3 regions of the Arthrobacter sp. 2762 genome follow, and region 1 is predicted to be linked to each of the others. Evidence: riboswitches for the same ligand, from Rfam matches in the RefSeq annotation. Region 1 holds a riboswitch; each other region holds the start of a gene.

Region 1 (6,408 bases):
GCCATTAATCGGGTCGCCGCCAAGATCAAAGCAGAAAACCTTGCCGATCTGATCATCGTTGAAAATCACGACGGTGCAGCATCGGGCACACCGGAGGGTGCCACCCTGGAGCAGGAAGTCGCAGCCGGCGGACCGTTCGCCAAGCTCGTCAACGAGACCACCCCTGACGTAGCCGCCATCTTCACCGGCCACACCCACAAGGAATACGCCTGGGATGCACCCCTGCTGGATGCTAACGGACAGCCCACCGGCAAAACCCGGCCCATTGTGCAGACCGGCAACTACGGCGAAAACGTGGGAAGCGTGACTCTCACCATCGATACCGCCACGAAAACCGTCACAGGCTATAAAGCCGCCGTGGTGGATCGTACAACGGACACTTCGGAAAGCCTCGTTGCCGCCTATCCTCGGGTGGCCGCGGTCAAGGCGATCGTGGATAAGGCTCTCGCCGAGGCTGCCGTGATCGGGAATCAGCCCGTTGGCGCAGTGACAGCTGATATCACCACCGCCTTCACTCCGGATCCGGCTGGCGGCGCCCCCAAGCGGGACGACCGCGCGAACGAATCCACTCTCGGAAACCTGGTAGCGGACTCCTTGGCGGACACGCTCAAGGCGCCTGAACTGGGTGCGGCGGAGATCGGCGTCGTGAACCCCGGCGGCCTGCGTAACGAGCTCTACTACGCGCCGGACGGCACCATCACCTACGCCGAGGCCAACGCGGTCCTGCCGTTCGTGAACAACCTGTGGACCACATCCCTCACGGGCGCCCAGTTCAAGACCCTTCTTGAGCAGCAGTGGCAGACCAACGTTGACGGAACTGTTCCCAGCCGTCCCTACCAGCAGCTGGGACTGTCCAAGAACGTCAACTACACCTACGACGCCACCCGCCCAGCAGGCGACCGCGTCACCGGTATTTGGGTGAACGGGACAGTGATGGACCCCGCCAAGCAGTACAGAATTGGGACTTTCAGCTTCCTGGCTACGGGTGGCGACAACTTCCGGATCTTCAAGGAAGGCAGCAACACGAAGGACACCGGCTTGGTGGACCGCGATGCCTGGATCAAGTACCTCCGTGAGCACAACCCGGTGTCTCCGGACTTCGCGCGCCGGTCAGTTGCCGTGGTCAACACCACTGCGGCAGAAGTCCAGGCGGGTGAGCCCATGGCACTCGCTGTCTCCAAGCTGAATCTCACCTCGATCGGCAGCCCGGCCAACACCGCCCTCAAAGCCATCTTCGTGGACAGCAAGGGCGCGGCGACGACGCTCGAATCCGTGCCGGTAACGGCAGGCACAGCCACCGTGAACCTCAAGGTTCCCGCGGCGGCAGCTGCAGGCACCGGCACATTGGTGCTCACCGCCGTCGAGTCCGGAACCGTAGTGAAGGCTTTGGTGACCGTGGCTGGGACCGGTCCGAACCCGCCGCTGTGCACTGAGCCCACCAAGCCGACTCAGTGGTACGACGTCGTAGGCTGGCTGCGCTACGCGTGGGCCTGGCTGGAGTACCAGAAGTGCCTGAGGGGCTAAGAAGCCCCTTCGCATGACCCGCCAAAAGGCCTGCCCCTCACAAAGATGACTCGTGAGGGGCAGGCCTTTGTGGATTGTCAGCTACTTCTGAGCGAGCTCGGGTTCCTCCGCGCGCTTCGCGTCCTTCTCAAGCTGCGCTTGGAACTCCCCATAGCGAACCAGATGTGCCGGCCGGCGACGCAGGATGACCCAGGCCACCCCCAGAATCAGGAACCACAGCGGCGTGGCCAGCAGCGCAGCAAAAGTGTCCGGCTGCGTGGTCAGGGTCCAGAGCACGAAGGCAAAGAATGCGAAGACCACCCACACCATCACCACGCCGCCTGGCATTTTGAACGCCGAAGAATCATGCAGGTGTGGCCGCCGCTTGCGGAACGCAAGGTAGCTGGCCAGGATGATGGACCATACGAACACGAAGCAGACAGCAGACACGGTGGTCACCATGTCGAACGCCTTGCCGATGTCCTGCCCTGCGTACATGAGGACGACGCCGGACAGCAGCAGGACGCAGGAAAGGAACAGGGCGTTGCGGGGTACTTTGCGTCCTGAGAGCGCGCCGAACACAGCCGGGGCGTCGCCTTCCTGGGCCAGGCCATAAACCATGCGGGACGTGGAGTAAATACCCGAGTTGGCTGAGGACATCGCAGAGCTGAGCACCACCAGGTTGACGATGGTAGCTGCGGCGCCCAGGCCGGCCAGGGAGAACATGGCAATGAATGGGCTGTGTCCAGCCGCGAACTGTGTCCACGGGGTGACGGACATCAGGATGATGAGGGCTCCCACATAGAAGAGCAGCACTCGGATCGGAATCGAGTTGATGGCCTTGGGCAGGTTCTTCTCCGGGTCCTTGGCCTCGGCGGCCGTGGTGCCTACCAGTTCAATGCCGACGAAAGCGAAGACGGCGATCTGGAAACCGGCGACGAAGCCCATGAATTCGTTGGGGAAGAAGCCACCGTGGCTCCACAGGTTGGTGAAGCTGGCCGGTCCCGCATCGGACTGGAAGCCGCTGAAAATCATGAACAGACCGACGATGATGAGGGCCGCGATAGCCACAATCTTGATGAGGGCGAACCAGAATTCGGTCTCGCCGAATGCTTTCACCGTAGCCAGGTTCAGGAGCAACAGGATGCCGATGGTGATCAATCCGGGCACCCAGAGTGGAAGGGAAGGCCAGAGCTCCTTGGAGTACCCGGCGATCGCGATGACGTCAGCGATGCCGGTAATGACCCAGCAGAACCAGTAGGTCCAGCCCGTGAAGAACCCGGCCCAGGGACCCAGCAGGTCCGCTGCAAAGTCGCTGAAGGATTTATAGTTCAGGTTGCTCAGGAGCAACTCGCCCATGGCGCGCATGACGAAGAAGAGCATGAAGCCGATGATCATGTACACGAAAATGACGGAGGGACCAGCTGCAGAAATGGTCTTTCCCGAGCCCATGAACAGGCCCGTGCCAATTGCACCGCCTATCGCGATCAGCTGGATGTGGCGGTTACTGAGCTGCCGTTCGAGGTGTGGTGAGTCTGCTGGATGCGAGACGGAGGATGGTGGGCGCTGAATCGTCAAGAGGAACTCCATTGTTCAGGCGGCACTGGGTGCCACGATGATTCGGGTTCCTCCCCACTCTGTAGGTGGACCTGAGAGTTTCCGCAGGGGTGGCCTGCTTGCACCTTCGGTGAGCCCGGTTGCCCGGACTGCTTTCCAGAGTTGCCTCGCCGCGGCGGTACATGGGCCTGAGAGATTCCTGGGGAGGGTTTGCTCCTACGGCGCCTGACGTGATGTACCGGCAGAACTCTCCCGCCGCAGATCAAAAGCGCGCACCACTTTGCCGGTGATGCAGCTCACACACTAGCGAAGCATTGGACTCGCCGCAAACGAAGGCAGCTAGCTGCCCAGAATGCTACGCGCGATCTCGTCGGCATCCCGCAGGGTTCGCTGGCCACTGGCGTAAGCCTTCCCGGTTGCCGGACGCGCCTCTGCAGCAATGGCTGTTCCCCATTGGGTCGCGGACAATTGCAGGCCCAAAACATACATCCCCCGGGTCACAGAGCCGTTGGACGCCACGGGCCGATACGGGTGCGGTTCCACATCCAGTCCGGTCGTCTGCACCGGCGTACCCTCGGCACTCATCATGATTTTGGTTCGCACAAGGCCGTCGGCCATGAGTTGTTCCAAGAGTGGGGAAATATTGATGCCCACCCTGTTGGCCGGTGACATCGCTTCGATCAAAGTGGGTGCCTCGGCTGGCCCGTCGTGGACCCATGGCGAGGCTGCCCGGAAAACCTTGGCGCTTCTATCCACGCTGAACTTCGGATCGGGTCCAACAAAACCAACGACGCCGGCACGCGCCAAAGCAGCCAACTGCTCCGAGCGCAGTGCCGGGGCTCCGCTTGCAAGGCCTTCAACGAACGATTCGAACCATCCCCGCAGTTCAGCGACCCACGATTCGTCCGTGATACCACCGTCTGCCACAACGGACTTCAGGATCGCCCTGCCGGTGTGCAGGGCGCCTATTGCCATCTTCACGGGGTCCGCTTCGCCCAGTGCGGAGCGTCGTGCGTCGTCGTCGAGATAGGCCGTTACCGCCAGGTCCAGTTCCCGGCGTGATGCGAACGTCCGGCCGGCCAACGGCGCAGCGAGCCCACGGACATTGAGTCGGCGGGAGGCAACCACGTGCTTGTCCACCAGGGCGGCGACGTCGCTTTCCCACTTGGCAGTGGTGTGCGCGTGGGGCTGCAAGGCATCCTCGAGGTCCGCGAGGAACTGCGCTGCATCGCGAATGGCCGCAGGCTGCGACCTGGCCAGGGTGGAGTAATAAGCCCACAAGGCGTCGCGGTGCAGGAGCGGCCAAAGGTCATGGTCAAATCCGGGCTGGATACCGGCTGCCCTGAAGCGGTCCACCGCTGCCTCGGTCAGGTAACGCATGGTGATGCTGCTGGGGTAATACCCACTCAGGCCGGCCTTTGCCCGGTATGGGGTGCCGCGCCGGGACGCCGCGATGATCTTGGGTTCCCTGCCCGAGGGCCGGTACTCGAGAACTCCGGCTCCCGGTACGCCGGCTTCGACGAACTTGCCTCCGCGCCCCTCAGTCAGCTGGCCCATGACGTCGAAGAAATTCAGTCCCATCCCGCGCACCAGGACGGGCTCGTTGTCCGGCACCCGCTGCCAGTCGACGTCGGCCGGCGGTGCAGGTGGGAAGTAGAGGAGGCCGTGCTCATCGGCCGCCCGTTGGAACGAACGCTGCTCCGGATTCAAACGGGACTCGATGTGCCCCAGCGCGAGGACCACCGAGCCGACGGTGAGCGTAGTGCCGTCGGCCAGTTCGACGTCGAAAGTTTGCCCACCTGTGGTGCCTGAGGTCGCCGGGACCGGGCGCGCCGCTACGGCGATCGTCTCATGGAAGGTGACCTCCACGCCGTCGGGCATTCGCTGAAGCAGGTCCGCCAAAGTCTGCCGCAGGTACCGTCCGTACAGCGCCCTGCTGGGAAAATCGTGGGAGTCGAGGGTGGCCAACTCCGCCTTTTCGGCGTCGTTCAGGCCCTGTCCATCACGACGTCGGGCGGCGCGCCACTGGTCAAAGGAACCGCCTGCGAGGGGCTGCGCAAGCTTGGGATCTTCAGGGATGAGCGTCGGATAGAACGCCTGGGTGTTCATCAGGTACAGCCTGGACTGCTCGGGCTGCCACACATGGCCGGATGCCGGTGGGAAAGGATCCACAACGTGGATGTGCAATGTGCTCCACCGTGTATCGGTCCGGTCCGCACGGCTGGTGGCCCCTGCAGCCCAATTCGCGAGCAGCCGCTCAAGGACACTCGTGCCCCGGGGGCCGGCCCCAATGAGGGCAACACGATTGATTTGCGATTTAGCCACGCTCAAGCCTAACTTCTGCGTGACTTGCTTCCAGTTGAAAAGTGTTGCTTGGATGGGGCGATGACCATCACAGAAGCTGATCAGACGCCCCTTCCTGACAACGACACGGATCTGGAGACCAAGTCCGGGCCTCGCCACGCTGCGACCATTGCGCCCGAACCCACGGATGAGAACGTGTGGTTGGAGGACATTCACGGCGAAGAACAGCTGGCCTGGGTCGGCGAACAAAACGCGCGAACCGAGGATTTGCTGGAAGACGCAGAGTACGCAGCGGTTGAAGCCGGCATTCTTGAGGTCCTGGATTCGACGGACCGGATTGCCATGGTGAACAAGCGCGGTGATTACTACTACAACTTCTGGAAGGACCAGGAGCACCCCAAGGGCCTTTGGCGGCGGACGGCGTGGGAGAGCTACGTTTCCGAGGCACCCGAATGGGACGTACTGCTGGACATCGATGCCCTCGCCGCCGCAGAAGGCGTCGAATGGGTGTTCCATGGAGCCGGGTTCCTCCGTCCTTTGGACGGGGACGCGTACCGCTTCGCGATGGTTTCGCTGTCCCCCGACGGCGGCGACGCCAACCGTCACCGCGAGTTCGACGTCGAATCCCGCACGTTTGTTGAGCCGGCCGCTGGCGGATTCGATCTGCCCACGGCAAAAGGCAACGTGAGTTGGCTGGATGCAGACACACTGCTGGTCTCCAGTACGGCAGAGGGGTTGCCTGCAACCACCTCCTCGTACGCCCGGACCGGTGTGAGGCTGCGTCGTGGCCAATCCCTCGCCCAGGCAGAGCGGATCTTCGACATCCCCGAAGACCACATGCTGGCCATCGTGGCCCACGACTCAACCCCGGGCTTCGAACGGACCTTCGCCGTAGATTACATCGACTTCTACAACCGCAATACATGGCTGCTTCGCGACGACTCATGGGTCGCAATCGACGTGCCCACCGACGTGAACATCAGCGCCCACCGAGAATGGCTGATGTTCCGCCCGCAGAAGGACTGGGACGTTTCCGGCGTTACC
Region 2 (6,408 bases), on a different contig from region 1:
CGTTGCCGTAGAGCGGCATCCCGGCTTCGAGGCGTAGGGAATCACGCGCTGCAAGGCCCGCGGGAATAAGGCCGTGGCCCTCGCCGACCTCGAGGAGTGCTTCCCAAAGGCCAGCTGCGTCAAGGTTGGGGATGTAGATCTCGAAGCCGTCTTCGCCGGTGTAGCCGGTGCGTGCAAGCAAAAGATCTTGCCCGTTAATGGAGACTTCAACGGCCGCGTAGTACTTCAGTTCGGTCACGAGGGCGTGCTGCTCAGCGGGAACCAAGGTCAGCAGAATGGCTTCCGCGTTCGGACCCTGCACTGCAATCAGCGACGTCTCGGCGGAGGCGTCGTCAACCACGACGTCGAAGCCCGCCGCGCGCTCCAGCAATGCCGCCGCGACTACCTTGGCGTTGCCCGCGTTGGGGACCACGAGGTACTGATCCACGCCTTCTTCGGGAGCTGGGCGGCGGTAGGAGATGAGGTCGTCGATGATGCCGCCGTCAGCGTTGCAGATCAGCGAGTACTTGGCCTTGCCCACGGCGACCGCAGACAACTTGCCCACCAGCGCGAAGTCCAGGAACGCTGCTGCGTCCGGACCGCTGACCCAGACTTCGCCCATGTGGGAGAGGTCGAACAAGCCAGCGGACTGACGGACTGCGTGGTGCTCAGCAAGCTCGGACTCGTATTTGAGGGGCATCTGCCAGCCGCCGAAATCCGTGAAGGACGCGCCGGCCTTTTTGTGCTGCTCGTAAAGAGCGGTGTAGTTCTCAGTCATTTGCAGGACCGTCCTTTAGTTTTCGAAGTCTGCAGTGGTGTCCTCGAACGCTTCGAGGGGCGGGCAGGAGCACACCAGGTTGCGGTCGCCGGCAGCGCCGTCGACCCTGCCAACAGGCGGGAAGTACTTGTCCTGCTTCAGGTGGTGGACAGGAAACGCTGCCTGCTCACGCGTGTAGTCGCGGTCCCAAGCAGAACTCACGACGGCGGCAGCCGTGTGCGGCGCGTTGCGCAGCGGCGACTTTTCAACAGTGAAATCGCCGGCGGCCACCTGCTCGATTTCGGCGCGGATGGTGATCATGGCCTCAATGAAGCGGTCGATCTCAGCCAGGTCCTCGGACTCGGTCGGCTCCACCATCAAAGTGCCCGCAACGGGGAACGCAAGGGTGGGAGCGTGGAAACCGAAGTCGATCAGGCGCTTGGCCACGTCCTCAGCGGTGACGCCCGTGCGGGCAGTCAGCTCGCGGAGGTCCAGGATGCACTCGTGGGCTACGAGTCCGCCCTCGCCCGTGTAAAGGACTGGGAAGTGCTCATCCAAGCGGGAGGCGACGTAGTTGGCCGCGAGCAGCGCAGACTTGGTGGCTTCGGTGAGGCCTTGGCCGCCCATCAGCTTCACGTATGCCCAGGAAATCGGGAGCACGCCGGCGGAGCCGTAGCGGGATGCAGAGATGGCCACGCCACCTTCAGATGAAACGTTGTTCGCATCACTGGGCATGAAAGGTGCCAGGTGGGCCTTGGCCGCAACCGGACCAACACCGGGTCCGCCACCACCGTGCGGGATGCAGAACGTCTTGTGCAGGTTCAGGTGCGATACGTCGCCGCCGAACTTGCCCGGCTGGGCGAGCCCAACGAGTGCGTTGAGGTTTGCACCGTCAACGTATACCTGTCCGCCGGCAGCGTGAATCGAGTCGCAAACCTCCCGGACGTCGGCGTCGTACACGCCGTGGGTGGACGGGTACGTGATCATGATGCAGGACAGTACATCCTTGTTGGCCTCGATCTTGGCTGCCAGATCGGCGTGATCGATGGTGCCATCAGGAGCCGTGGCCACTACAACAACTTTCATGCCGGCGAGCACAGCCGAGGCTGCGTTGGTGCCGTGCGCAGAAGCAGGAATCAGGCACACGTTGCGCTGGTCATCGCCGCGGGACAGGTGGTAACCGCGGATCGCCAGGAGCCCCGCGAGCTCACCCTGCGAACCGGCGTTCGGCTGGATGGAGACCTGATCGTAGCCGGTGATCTCGGTGAGGTCGGCTTCCAGTCCTTCAATGAGCTCGCGCCAGCCAGCGGTCTGGTGATCGGGAGCCAACGGGTGGATCGAGGCGAACTCAGGCCAGGAAATTGCTTCCATCTCGGCCGTGGCGTTCAGCTTCATGGTGCAGGATCCCAGCGGGATCATGGTGCGGTCCAAGGCGAGATCCCGGTCGGACAGCTTGCGGATATAGCGCAACAGCTGCGTCTCGGAACGGTGCGTGTTGAACACCGGGTGCTGGAGGAAATCACTGGTGCGGAGCACATCAGACGGCAGCTCAAACCCTGAAGCGTCCTTCACCGGGCCGGCACCAAAGGCGACGGCTACCGCGGAGAGGACATCCGGCGTCGTGGTTTCATCGAGGGAAACGCCAACCGTGTCAGCGTCGATGCGCCGCAGGTTGATACCGCGGGCTTCGGCAGCGGAGATGACTTTGTCGGCCTTGCCTGGTACGCGGACAGTGAGGGTGTCGAAGAAGGATTCGGACACGAGTTCACGGCCAGCGGTCTTGAGGGCGGTGGCCAGCGTGCGGGCGTGCCCGTGGACGGTTTCGGCGATCGCCTTCAGGCCTTCCGGACCGTGGTAAACCGCGTACATCGAGGCCACTATGGCGAGCAACGCCTGGGCCGTGCAGATGTTGGACGTGGCCTTCTCGCGGCGGATGTGCTGCTCGCGTGTCTGGAGCGCGAGTCGGTACGCGGGGACACCGGCGTTGTCCTTGGAGACGCCCACGATGCGGCCCGGAAGCGTCCGCTCCATGCCTTCGCGGACGGCCATGTACGCAGCGTGGGGGCCGCCGAAGAACAGCGGAACACCAAAGCGCTGCGCAGTTCCGACGGCGATGTCGGCACCTTGTTCGCCCGGGGGCGTGATGAGGGTGAGCGCCAAAAGGTCGGCAGCGACAGTCACCAGCGCACCGCGTTCCTTCGCGTCGGCGATCACGGTGGAGTGATCGAATACGCGGCCGGAAACGCCGGGCTGCTGCAGGACGATGCCGTTGATGTCGCCGTCGGGAAGGCCCGCCGAAAGGTCGGCAATCTCCACTTCGAAGCCCAGCGCTTCGGCGCGGCCTTTCACGATCGCGATGGTCTGCGGGAGGAGGTCGGCGTCGAGGACGGTCTTCCCGTCCTTGGCAGTTTTGGACTTGTTGGCGCGGCGCATGAGCAGTACAGCCTCGGCAACAGCCGTTGCTTCATCCAGCAGCGAAGCGTTGGCTACCGGCAGCCCCGTGAGGTCCTGGACCATGGTCTGGAAGTTCAGGAGCGCTTCGAGGCGGCCCTGCGAAATCTCTGGCTGGTAAGGCGTGTACGCCGTGTACCAGGCCGGAGCTTCCAGGATGTTGCGGCGGATAACCGGCGGCGTGACGGTGTCGTAGTAGCCCTGGCCGATCAGCTGGATGGCGGTCTTGTTCTTGGACGCGAGCTTCCGTAGCTCTGCGAGGACCTGCACCTCAGTGAGGGCGTCCTGCAACTTCAGGGCGGTGTCCTGGCGGATGGAATCGGGGACCGCAACATCTACCAGGCCGTCTACGGAGTCGTAGCCGATTGCCTTGAGCATGGTGTCAACGTCGGCCTGGCGCCGGGCGCCGATGTGCCGGTCCGCGAAAGCGGTGGGGGTTGATTGAACAGTCAAGAGGAACTCCATGATTCAGGCGCCCTATGTGCGCCACGATGATGTGGGTTCCTCCCCGCTCTGTATTGGACCTGAGAGATTCCGCAGGAATGGTTGCCTGCTTGCACCGTCGGTGAGCCCAGTTACCTGGACTGCTTTCCAGAGTTGCCTCGCCGTGGCGGTACGTGGGCCTGAGAGATTCCTGGGGAGGATTTGCTCCTACGGCGCCTGACTGGATGTACCGGCAGGACTCTCCCGCCACAGATCAAAAGCATTGCGTCACCTCAGTGACACGGTTCACACCATAGCCGGTTATCTGGAAAAAGCGCAAGCAAGGGATACCTACCGATGCATTGCCTCGTGGATCTGGAGTGCGAACCACAACTGGGCAACCGTCGAGGTTTCACCCATGTCCAGCCCCGTCAATTCGCCGATTTTCCGGATCCTGTAGATGATGGTTTGCCGGTGCGCGAACAGGGCAGCGGCAGTCTTTTGCCACGAACGCTGCGAGTCCAAATAGGTCCTCAGCGTGACGAGGAGATCACCTTCCTGGCTCTGCTCGTAATCGAAAATCGGCCCCAGGAGACGCCTGACCAGCGCAGTTCCTTCCTCGAAACCTGTCAGCCCGAGCCACGACGGTCCCTGCGCATATCGGGCCAGGCCAAGCTTGTTCGCCCGGGCCGATCCGAGCGCCCAGAGGGACTCCTGCAGCGCGCGCTGAATGCCGGCCACTGCCGCCGGAGCGCTGATTCCGATCGCTGCATCCGCCCCGGCACAATGAACCAGGACGTCGTCCGGCACATCAGCGGGGACCACCACGTGCAGCCGGCTGTTCCGCTTCAACGAAGCCGACGCAACCCCGTGCCGCCACAGTTCGATGTGCACGTTGGCCAGCCTGTCGCCGTCGTTCGCTGCTTGGGCCGGCCCCGCAACCGGCCCCGCTGAAATGACCGCATCCGCTGCCATGGAGGCGAGCAGGAATTCCTGTGGCGGAACCCCAAAAGTTGCCAGCCTGCTCTCCATCTCGGCCGCGCCCAAGCGCCCATCCATGGCCTGCAGCAGGAACTCGCCAGCCAGCCGGTGGCGGCCTTCCAGAGACAGGACGATGCGCGAGAGCTGCAGTCCCAGCACGGTTGCCGCGTGCAGGAGTACGACGGCGTCCGGGTGCGGTTCGCTGTTGGGCAGCACCACGAGGAGCGCGTTGGCGTGGGTCGGGATGTCCATGGTCAGCACGTGCCGGCCCCTGATCCGGTGCCACTGGAAATTCTTGCCCGCCAAGGACACCTGCCCGGAAAGCGGAGCCCATTCATTCGCGAGGAACTCCGGGAGCCGCTGTCCCTCGGGGTGCCAGGGATGGAGGCAGCGGCGATCCACCACGAACAGTTCCGCGTCCAGTTCGGCGGCAAGCCGTTGGACCAGGCTCTGCCAATGGTCCTCGGAGGCTCCGGCCGTGCGGAGAAGGTCGTAGACCCTGGCTGTTTGCCGCAAACGCCGGGACTCTTCGAGCAGGGAAGATTCGGCAACCGAGCGGGCGATCGCGATGAACGGCAGCGGGTACGGGATGTTGATCAGCGGCAACGGCAGCCGGTCGCAGGCATCAAGGAATTCCTGCGTCAGCGGGGGTGCGTGCATCTTCTCGCCGATCGCCAAGGCGCTTGCCCCACTGTCCATGAGTGCCTCTGCGAGCGCCACTTGTCCTGCGGCATCGGCGGGAATCGACAGCCCATTGGTCATCATGAGCTCGCCGCCGGTAACCCATTCCCACAGCCGGGGCAGGTCTGAAGTGTGAGCCCAAGTGATCCGATTGTCGCGGCCAGCTTCACCGGCAAGGAGGGTGAGCCCCAGTTGGGGTTCCGCCACGAGCTCGGCGACGGTGATTGCCATCGGATGGGGTCCTGACTCTATGATTCCGGGGGCCGTTTGGAGCTGTTTAGACATTCGTCTAAGCGCCTCGGCCATTTGTAGTCAATGTACCGCTATTCGCCGTGACCCGCGTCACGAAGAATGGAATTACTTACTTCCCGCTCAATGGCGAGCACCCCTCACACTAAGGATCCGTCAATGACAATCCACAAGCCCATCGGCCCTGTCGACGCAACCAAAGTCCCCCGGTATGCCGGCCTCGGCACCTTCGCCCGCCTCCCCCAAATCGACCGGGTTCCGGACTACGACATTGCGATAGTCGGTGTCCCGTTCGACGGCGGAACCTCCTTCCGGCCTGGCGCCCGTTTCGGTCCTGCCGCGGTTCGCGAGGCCTCGCGCCTCCTGCGCCCGGGCTACCACCCGGAGCTCGACGTCGAACCCGTTTACGAAGCCCAGGTTGTGGACGCGGGCGACATCGCCTGCACTCCCTACGACATCACCCGGGCGGTCCGTGAGATCGAGGAGCAGGCGTTGCCCCTGATCAGTGAGGACAAGCTGCTGATCTCAATCGGTGGCGACCACACCATTGCCTTGCCCATGCTGCGGGCGCTGAACAAGGTCCATGGTCCAGTCGCGTTGCTCCACTTCGACGCCCATCTGGACACGTGGGACACCTACTTTGACCAGCCCGTCACCCACGGAACCATCTTCAGGCGGGCCTTCGAGGAGGGCCTGCTTGTGGAGGATAAGTCAATGCACGTAGGCATCCGAGGCCCGGTGTATGACCGCAATGACTTCCTCAGGGACCATGAGTTCGGATTCCAGATTATCCGCTGCTCAGACCTGGATGTTATCGGCGTCCCGGCTGCAATCCAGCAGGTGAAGGACAGGCTCGGCGACACCCCTGTCTACGTCTCCATCGACAT
Region 3 (6,408 bases), on a different contig from region 1:
GCCAGCAGGGCGGACTTGGTGGCTTCGGTGAGCCCCTGGCCGCCCATGAGCTTCACGTAAGCCCAGGAAATCGGGAGCACACCGGCCGAACCGAAACGGGAGGCCGAAATCGGGACGTCATTGCCTTCGGTCCACGAAGCAGCGTCACCAGGCATGAACGGCGCCAGGTGTGCCTTGGCCGCGACCGGACCAACACCGGGTCCGCCACCACCGTGCGGGATGCAGAACGTCTTGTGCAGGTTCAGGTGCGATACGTCGCCGCCGAACTTGCCCGGCTGCGCGAGCCCAACGAGTGCGTTGAGGTTGGCGCCATCGATGTAGACCTGGCCGCCGGCTTCGTGGATAGCGTCGCACACTTCCCGGACGTCGGCGTCGTACACGCCGTGCGTGGACGGGTAGGTGATCATGATGGCCGAGAGGGCGTCCCTGTTTGCTTCGATCTTGGCCTTGAGGTCAACGTGATCGATGGTGCCATCGGGAGCGGTGGCCACCACAACAACTTTCATACCGGCCAGCACTGCGGAAGCAGCGTTGGTGCCGTGCGCAGAAGCAGGAATCAGGCACACGTTGCGCTGCTCGTCGCCGCGGGACAGGTGATAACCGCGGATCGCGAGGAGGCCGGCGAGCTCACCCTGCGAACCGGCGTTCGGCTGGATGGAGACCTGATCGTAGCCGGTGATCTCAGTCAGCTGGGACTCAAGATCGGTGATCAGTTCACGCCAGCCCTCTGTCTGGGAATCCGGAGCGAACGGATGGATCGAGGCGAACTCGGGCCAGGAAATGGCTTCCATCTCGGCCGTGGCATTGAGCTTCATGGTGCAGGAACCCAACGGAATCATGGTGCGATCCAGTGCAAGGTCACGGTCCGAGAGCTTGCGGATGTAGCGCAGGAGCTGGGTTTCGGAGCGGTGCGTGTTGAACACCGGGTGCTGCATGAAGTCGCTCGAGCGCTCAATGGAAGCCTCAAGCGCGAAACCTTCTGCGGACTCAAGCACGTTAGCGCCGAAGACATCCAGGACGCTGCGAACAACCTCTGATGTAGTGGTCTCGTCAACAGAAATGCCCACCAGATCAGCGTCAATGCCGCGCAGGTTGATGCCCTTGGCCTCGGCAGCAGCTACAACCTCGGCAGCCTTGCCAGGAACGCGGACTGTAATGGTGTCAAAGAAGGATGTGTGAAGGACCTCGACGCCGGCAGCCTTCAGTGACGCTGCAAGGGTGCGGGCGTGACCGTGGGCGGTTTCTGCGATTGCCTTCAGGCCTTCGGGTCCGTGGTAGACGGCGTACATGGAGGCGACGATGGCCAGCAACGCCTGCGCGGTGCAGATGTTGGACGTGGCCTTCTCGCGGCGGATGTGCTGCTCGCGGGTCTGCAGCGCCAAGCGGTAGGCGGGGACACCGGCGTCGTCCTTGGAAACGCCCACCAGACGGCCAGGCATCGAACGCTCGAGACCCTTCTGGACGGCCATGTACGCAGCGTGGGGGCCACCGAAGAACAGCGGAACACCGAGACGCTGGGCGGAACCGACGGCGATGTCCGCACCTTGCTCGCCCGGAGGGGTAATGAGCGTCAGGGAGAGAAGGTCTGCTGCGACCGTGACCAGTGCACCGCGTTCCTTGGCGTCAGCGATGACGGCGGAGTGATCGAACACGCGGCCGGAAACGCCGGGCTGCTGCAGGACGACGCCGTTGATGGCGCCTTCCGGGAGGCCGAGCGAAAGGTCGGCGACCTCAACTTCGAAACCGAGCGCCTCAGCGCGGCCCTTCACGATAGCGATGGTCTGGGGGAGGCAGTCGGCGTCGAGGACGGTCTTCCCGTCATGGGCTGCCTTGTTCTTGTTGGCCCGGCGCATCATGAGCACGGCCTCTGCCACAGCCGTCGCTTCGTCCAGCAGGGAGGCGTTGGCGATCGGCAGGCCCACGAGGTCCTGGACCATGGTCTGGAAGTTCAGCAGAGCTTCCAGGCGGCCCTGCGAGATTTCCGGCTGGTAAGGCGTGTATGCGGTGTACCAGGCCGGGGATTCGAGGATGTTCCTGCGGATAACCGGCGGCGTGACGGTGTCGTAGTAGCCCTGGCCGATCATCTGGACGGCGGTCTTGTTCTTGGACGCAAGCTTGCGCAGCTCGGCCAGGACCTCAACTTCGCTGAGCGCGTTTTCGAGGGTGAGGGCAACGTCTTGGCGGATGTCGTTGGGAACGGCCGTATCAACCAGCGAATCAACGGTGTCGTAGCCGACCGTCTTGAGCATGGTGTCAATGTCGGCCTGGCGGCGGGCGCCAATATGCCGATCGACGAAGGTGGTGGAGGCTGAACTAACCGTCACGAAGGAACTCCATTACTTGGGCGGCGTTTGGGTACGCCACAGCGGCTGGGTTCCTCCCCGCTCTGTATTGGACCTGAGAGTTTCCGCGTGTTGCTTGCACAACGATCGCTTGCACCGTCGGTGAGCACAGCATTTCTTCCGCGCCAAAGGGCGCAGCAAAAGGCCTGCTACTTTCCAGAGTTGCCTCGCCGCGGCGGTGCGTGGGCCTGAGAGATTCCTGGGGAGGGTTTGCTCCTACGGCGCCCGCATCACTTGCTTGCAGGACTCTCCCGCCGCAGATCAAAGGCATATTCTATTGTTTGCGTGCCTCTGTAAAGACGCACCACAAGACTCAATTGTCCTACGTCGGAGGCGTCGCCGCAAATGGGCGACCCGCTACTTGCGGAGCCGGTCCAGGACTCCCAGCAGGATCTCGACGTCGACCTCCCGCCCGGGCTTGCCGCCTTCCTGGCCACCCTCGAACATGGCATTGAAATACAGGCCGTCACCCATATAACTGACGGCTTTGGCTACCTCCGGACCCACATCCTCGGCCAGGACGTCCAGCCACTGCTGCTGGATTCCGCTGAACCGTAGCCGGGTCTCTTCATGGGCAACTTCTGCCAGCCGTGTAGCCGCGACGAACGCCCGGTCCATGGGGGTCCCGGCCCACAGCGAGGTCCGAATGAAGTAAGCAGCGCTGCCATCGGGCGCAGTCTTCATTTTTTCGATGTCTGCCTGGGCCAACTCATCCAAGCGCTCCAGCAGGGCGCTGATCAGCGATTCCTTGTTGGGGAAGTGGTAAAGCAGTCCACCCTTGGAGACACCTGCCCGCTTTGCGACGGCGTCAAGCGTGGCAGCCCGCTCCCCCACCTCGATAAGGAGGGCTTCGTAGGCATCCAGGACCGCATCCCGGGCAACTGGTTTTCGTGGCATGACTACATCATTCCCTACGGCGTTTGATGGTGTTGAATTTGAAACTATACCGTCTGGACGGTATAGTTGGTGCCATGTTCACGCCGTCCTCAACCCAAGCACCCCGTTCCGCTCATTCCCTGATGGGTCAGACGGCACCGTGGCGCGATTGGACGGCCCTGGCACTCCTGATGTTCCCGGTGCTGCTGGTGGCCGTAGACAACACCGCGCTCACCTTCGCCCTGCCCGAAATTGCCCGCTCCCTGGATGTAGGTGGCGTGCAACTGCTGTGGATCATTGACGCCTACCCGCTCGTGTTGGCGGCGCTGCTCGTTTCCATGGGCAACCTTGGCGACAGGATCGGACGACGGCGGCTGCTGCTGATCGGCAGCACAGGCTTCGCGGCGGTTTCGGCTGCTACGGCGTTCGCACCTTCCGCGGAATGGCTGATTGCCGGCCGCGCCGCACTTGGCGTGTTCGGCGCGATGTTGATGCCTTCAACGTTGTCCTTGATCCGGAACATCTTTGCTGATCCGAACCGCCGGCGGCTCGCGATCGCCGTATGGGCTGCCGGATTCTCTGGCGGCGCCGCCCTTGGCCCGATCTTTGGTGGCTGGCTGGTGGAACACTTCTGGTGGGGTGCCGTCTTCCTGGTGGCGACCTTCTTGCTCCTGCCCCTCCTCGCTTTCGGCAGGGTCCTCATTCCCGAATCCAAGGACGCCAATCCTGGCCGTGTGGACGTGCCCAGCATCGCGCTGTCCGTGATCACCATGGCTCCGTTCGTGTACGGCATCAAGGAATTCGCTGTTCACGGATTCGGGGCGTCGGCAGCGGCCTTCATGGTCTTCGGCCTGGTGATGGGCGTTCTGTTTGTCCGGCGCCAGCGGCGGATCCAGAGTCCCATGCTGGACGTCTCTTTGTTCAGGAACAAAGTGTTCAGTACCGCAATCGTGGCCAACGTCCTGTCCTTGTTTTCCATGACGGGCTTCATCTACTTCTTCGCCCAGCACCTGCAACTTGTTGAGGGCCAGTCCCCCATGGAAGCGGGCATCGCAATGATTCCGGCGCTCCTGGCAACCATCATCGCCGGCCTGGTGGTGGTCCCGCTGGTAAAGCGCATCCGGCCAGGATTCGTTGTGGCCGGCGGCCTTACCCTCAGCGCGGCGGGCTATTTGGTGGTAGCTGTGGGTGATCACGGCAGCGGACCTGTGTTCCTGTTGTCAGCCTTGACTGTCCTCGCCGTCGGCGTAGGCGCAGCGGAAACCATCTCCAACGACCTCATCCTCGGCTCGGTGCCGGCCGACAAATCCGGAGCGGCGTCCGCAATTTCCGAGACAGGCTACGAGCTTGGTTCGCTCCTGGGAACGGCCGTGCTGGGCTCGATCCTCACCGCGTCCTACCAGCACAACCTCGTCATCCCGGAGGGCTTGTCCACGCAAGCGGCCGGGAAATCGGGAGAAACGCTGGCCGGCGCCGTGGATGCTGCTTCGGCACTACCCGCTCCGCTATCGGATGCCCTGACAGCCGCCGCCCGGGTAGCCTTCGAATCCGGCGTCCACATCACTGCGGCGATTGGGCTGGTACTGATGGCTTGCGCGGCAGTGCTTGCCGCCGTCGTGCTCCGGCGGGTTCCCAAAGCGCAGTAGGCGCCGCGGGAATCAGTGGCCGTCCGTAGGTGCAGCCTTGCCATCTATGGCGGCCACCAGCTGGTCAATGCGGTCCAGGGCATCGCTGAGCCGCCCTACCGTTGCCCACAATTCAGGGTGCTTTTCCTTGATCTCATCAAGCGACGCGCCTGCGGATCTGAGCGACCCGAGATCAAAGCTCACGTTGGTCCGGGCTCCTGCGATCGCCGCCCTGAGGGCTCCGAACCCCACCACCACATCAGCAATGAGCGCCGGGTTCCCGTTGGCAGCAAGCCATCCCAGGTCCTCGATGGCTTCGATGGCATGGTCCCCGAGGACCGCGGACGCCTTGGCAGCATCGACGGATGCCCGGTGGATTGCCTGCTCCCGGTCCGGGCCAGGATCAAGCCGGAAGGCCGCACCGAAAGCCTTTGACGCCGTTGCGTCGTCGTCAGCCAGCTTCAGGGCGGTTTCGCGGAGGGAGCGGGCCCGGGCGTGAAGATCGGCCAACTGCTGCCCGGGCGCCTCCGTATAACCAGCAACCATGGAAGCCAGGGATGCGGCAATGGCCAGCATTACACCTGTTCCTGCGCCTCCACCAGGTGATCCGCTGGACTCTGCCAGAGCCTTGGTCCAATCCTCGACCGTTGAGCGTTGGGTAGTGATCTCTTGTGAAGATTCCATGCAACCAAGTTTGCCCTGAAGCGCAAAGGTGTGGGTCGCCGTCGTTGTCTGATGACGTCGATACACTGGCCAGACCTGCGGCGTCGACCTGTTAAGGAAAATTCCCCATGAGCATTGACCTTGAAGCCCTCTACCGTGACCTCCACGCAAACCCGGAGCTTTCCTTCCAAGAGGGCAGGACAGCCGGGATCATCAGCGGACACCTTGAGGACCTGGGGCTGCTGGTCCACCGCAGCGTGGGGAAAACGGGGGTTGTAGGAGTCCTGGACAATGGCCCCGGACCTGTGGTGATGCTTCGTGCCGATATGGACGCGTTACCGGTCAAAGAGGCCACCGGGTTGGACTACGCAAGTGCGGCAGTCGGCGTCGACCATGAAGGCCGCGACGTGCCGATCATGCATGCGTGCGGGCACGACGTGCATGTCAGCTGCCTCCTCGGAGCCGTGGAAGCGTTGGCCGAAAAGCGGCAGGACTGGCAGGGCACGTTGATCGCCGTCTTCCAGCCAGCCGAAGAATGGGGTGGCGGTGCCCAGGCCATGGTGGCGGATGGGCTCTTTGACCTGGTCCCCAAGCCGGACGTGGTCCTCGCCCAGCACGTGGCGCCCTTTCCTGCCGGATGGTTCGGCATCCGTCCCGGTGTGGCCATGGCATCAGCGGATTCCCTCAACGTGACTTTGCATGGACGCGGCGGCCACGGCTCCCGGCCTGAAACCACCATTGATCCAGTGCTCATGGCAGCGGCAACCACCATGCGCCTGCAAGGAGTGGTGTCCCGGGAACTCGCCGCCAGCGATTCTGCAGTAGTTACGGTTGGGCAAATCCATTCGGGAACAAAGAACAACATCATTCCCGAGACCGCAACCCTTGGCCTCAGCATCCGA

What was found. A riboswitch is a leader RNA that binds a small molecule or an ion and turns the genes downstream of it on or off. The one in region 1 is predicted to bind glycine.
Region 2: another riboswitch for glycine. It lies ahead of gcvP (aminomethyl-transferring glycine dehydrogenase); the one in region 1 lies ahead of cycA (D-serine/D-alanine/glycine transporter).
Region 3: another riboswitch for glycine. It lies ahead of gcvP (aminomethyl-transferring glycine dehydrogenase); the one in region 1 lies ahead of cycA (D-serine/D-alanine/glycine transporter).

Annotation. Positions count from the first base shown of each region.
Region 1 covers NZ_JBEPSI010000001.1:71,855-78,262, forward strand. Annotated here, with positions in the region: gene ABIE18_RS00325 (ExeM/NucH family extracellular endonuclease) at 1-1,524, shown strand, start outside; gene cycA (D-serine/D-alanine/glycine transporter) at 1,606-3,093, opposite strand; glycine riboswitch at 3,227-3,325, opposite strand; gene ABIE18_RS00335 (FAD/NAD(P)-binding protein) at 3,400-5,385, opposite strand; gene ABIE18_RS00340 (prolyl oligopeptidase family serine peptidase) at 5,446-6,408, shown strand, end outside.
Region 2 covers NZ_JBEPSI010000006.1:311,371-317,778, reverse strand. Annotated here, with positions in the region: gene gcvT (glycine cleavage system aminomethyltransferase GcvT) at 1-757, opposite strand, end outside; gene gcvP (aminomethyl-transferring glycine dehydrogenase) at 773-3,640, opposite strand; glycine riboswitch at 3,789-3,887, opposite strand; gene ABIE18_RS13825 (PucR family transcriptional regulator) at 3,962-5,503, opposite strand; gene speB (agmatinase) at 5,681-6,408, shown strand, end outside.
Region 3 covers NZ_JBEPSI010000008.1:215,504-221,911, forward strand. Annotated here, with positions in the region: gene gcvP (aminomethyl-transferring glycine dehydrogenase) at 1-2,324, opposite strand, end outside; glycine riboswitch at 2,509-2,606, opposite strand; gene ABIE18_RS16135 (TetR/AcrR family transcriptional regulator) at 2,700-3,239, opposite strand; gene ABIE18_RS16140 (MFS transporter) at 3,314-4,864, shown strand; gene ABIE18_RS16145 (cyclodeaminase/cyclohydrolase family protein) at 4,877-5,527, opposite strand; gene ABIE18_RS16150 (amidohydrolase) at 5,635-6,408, shown strand, end outside.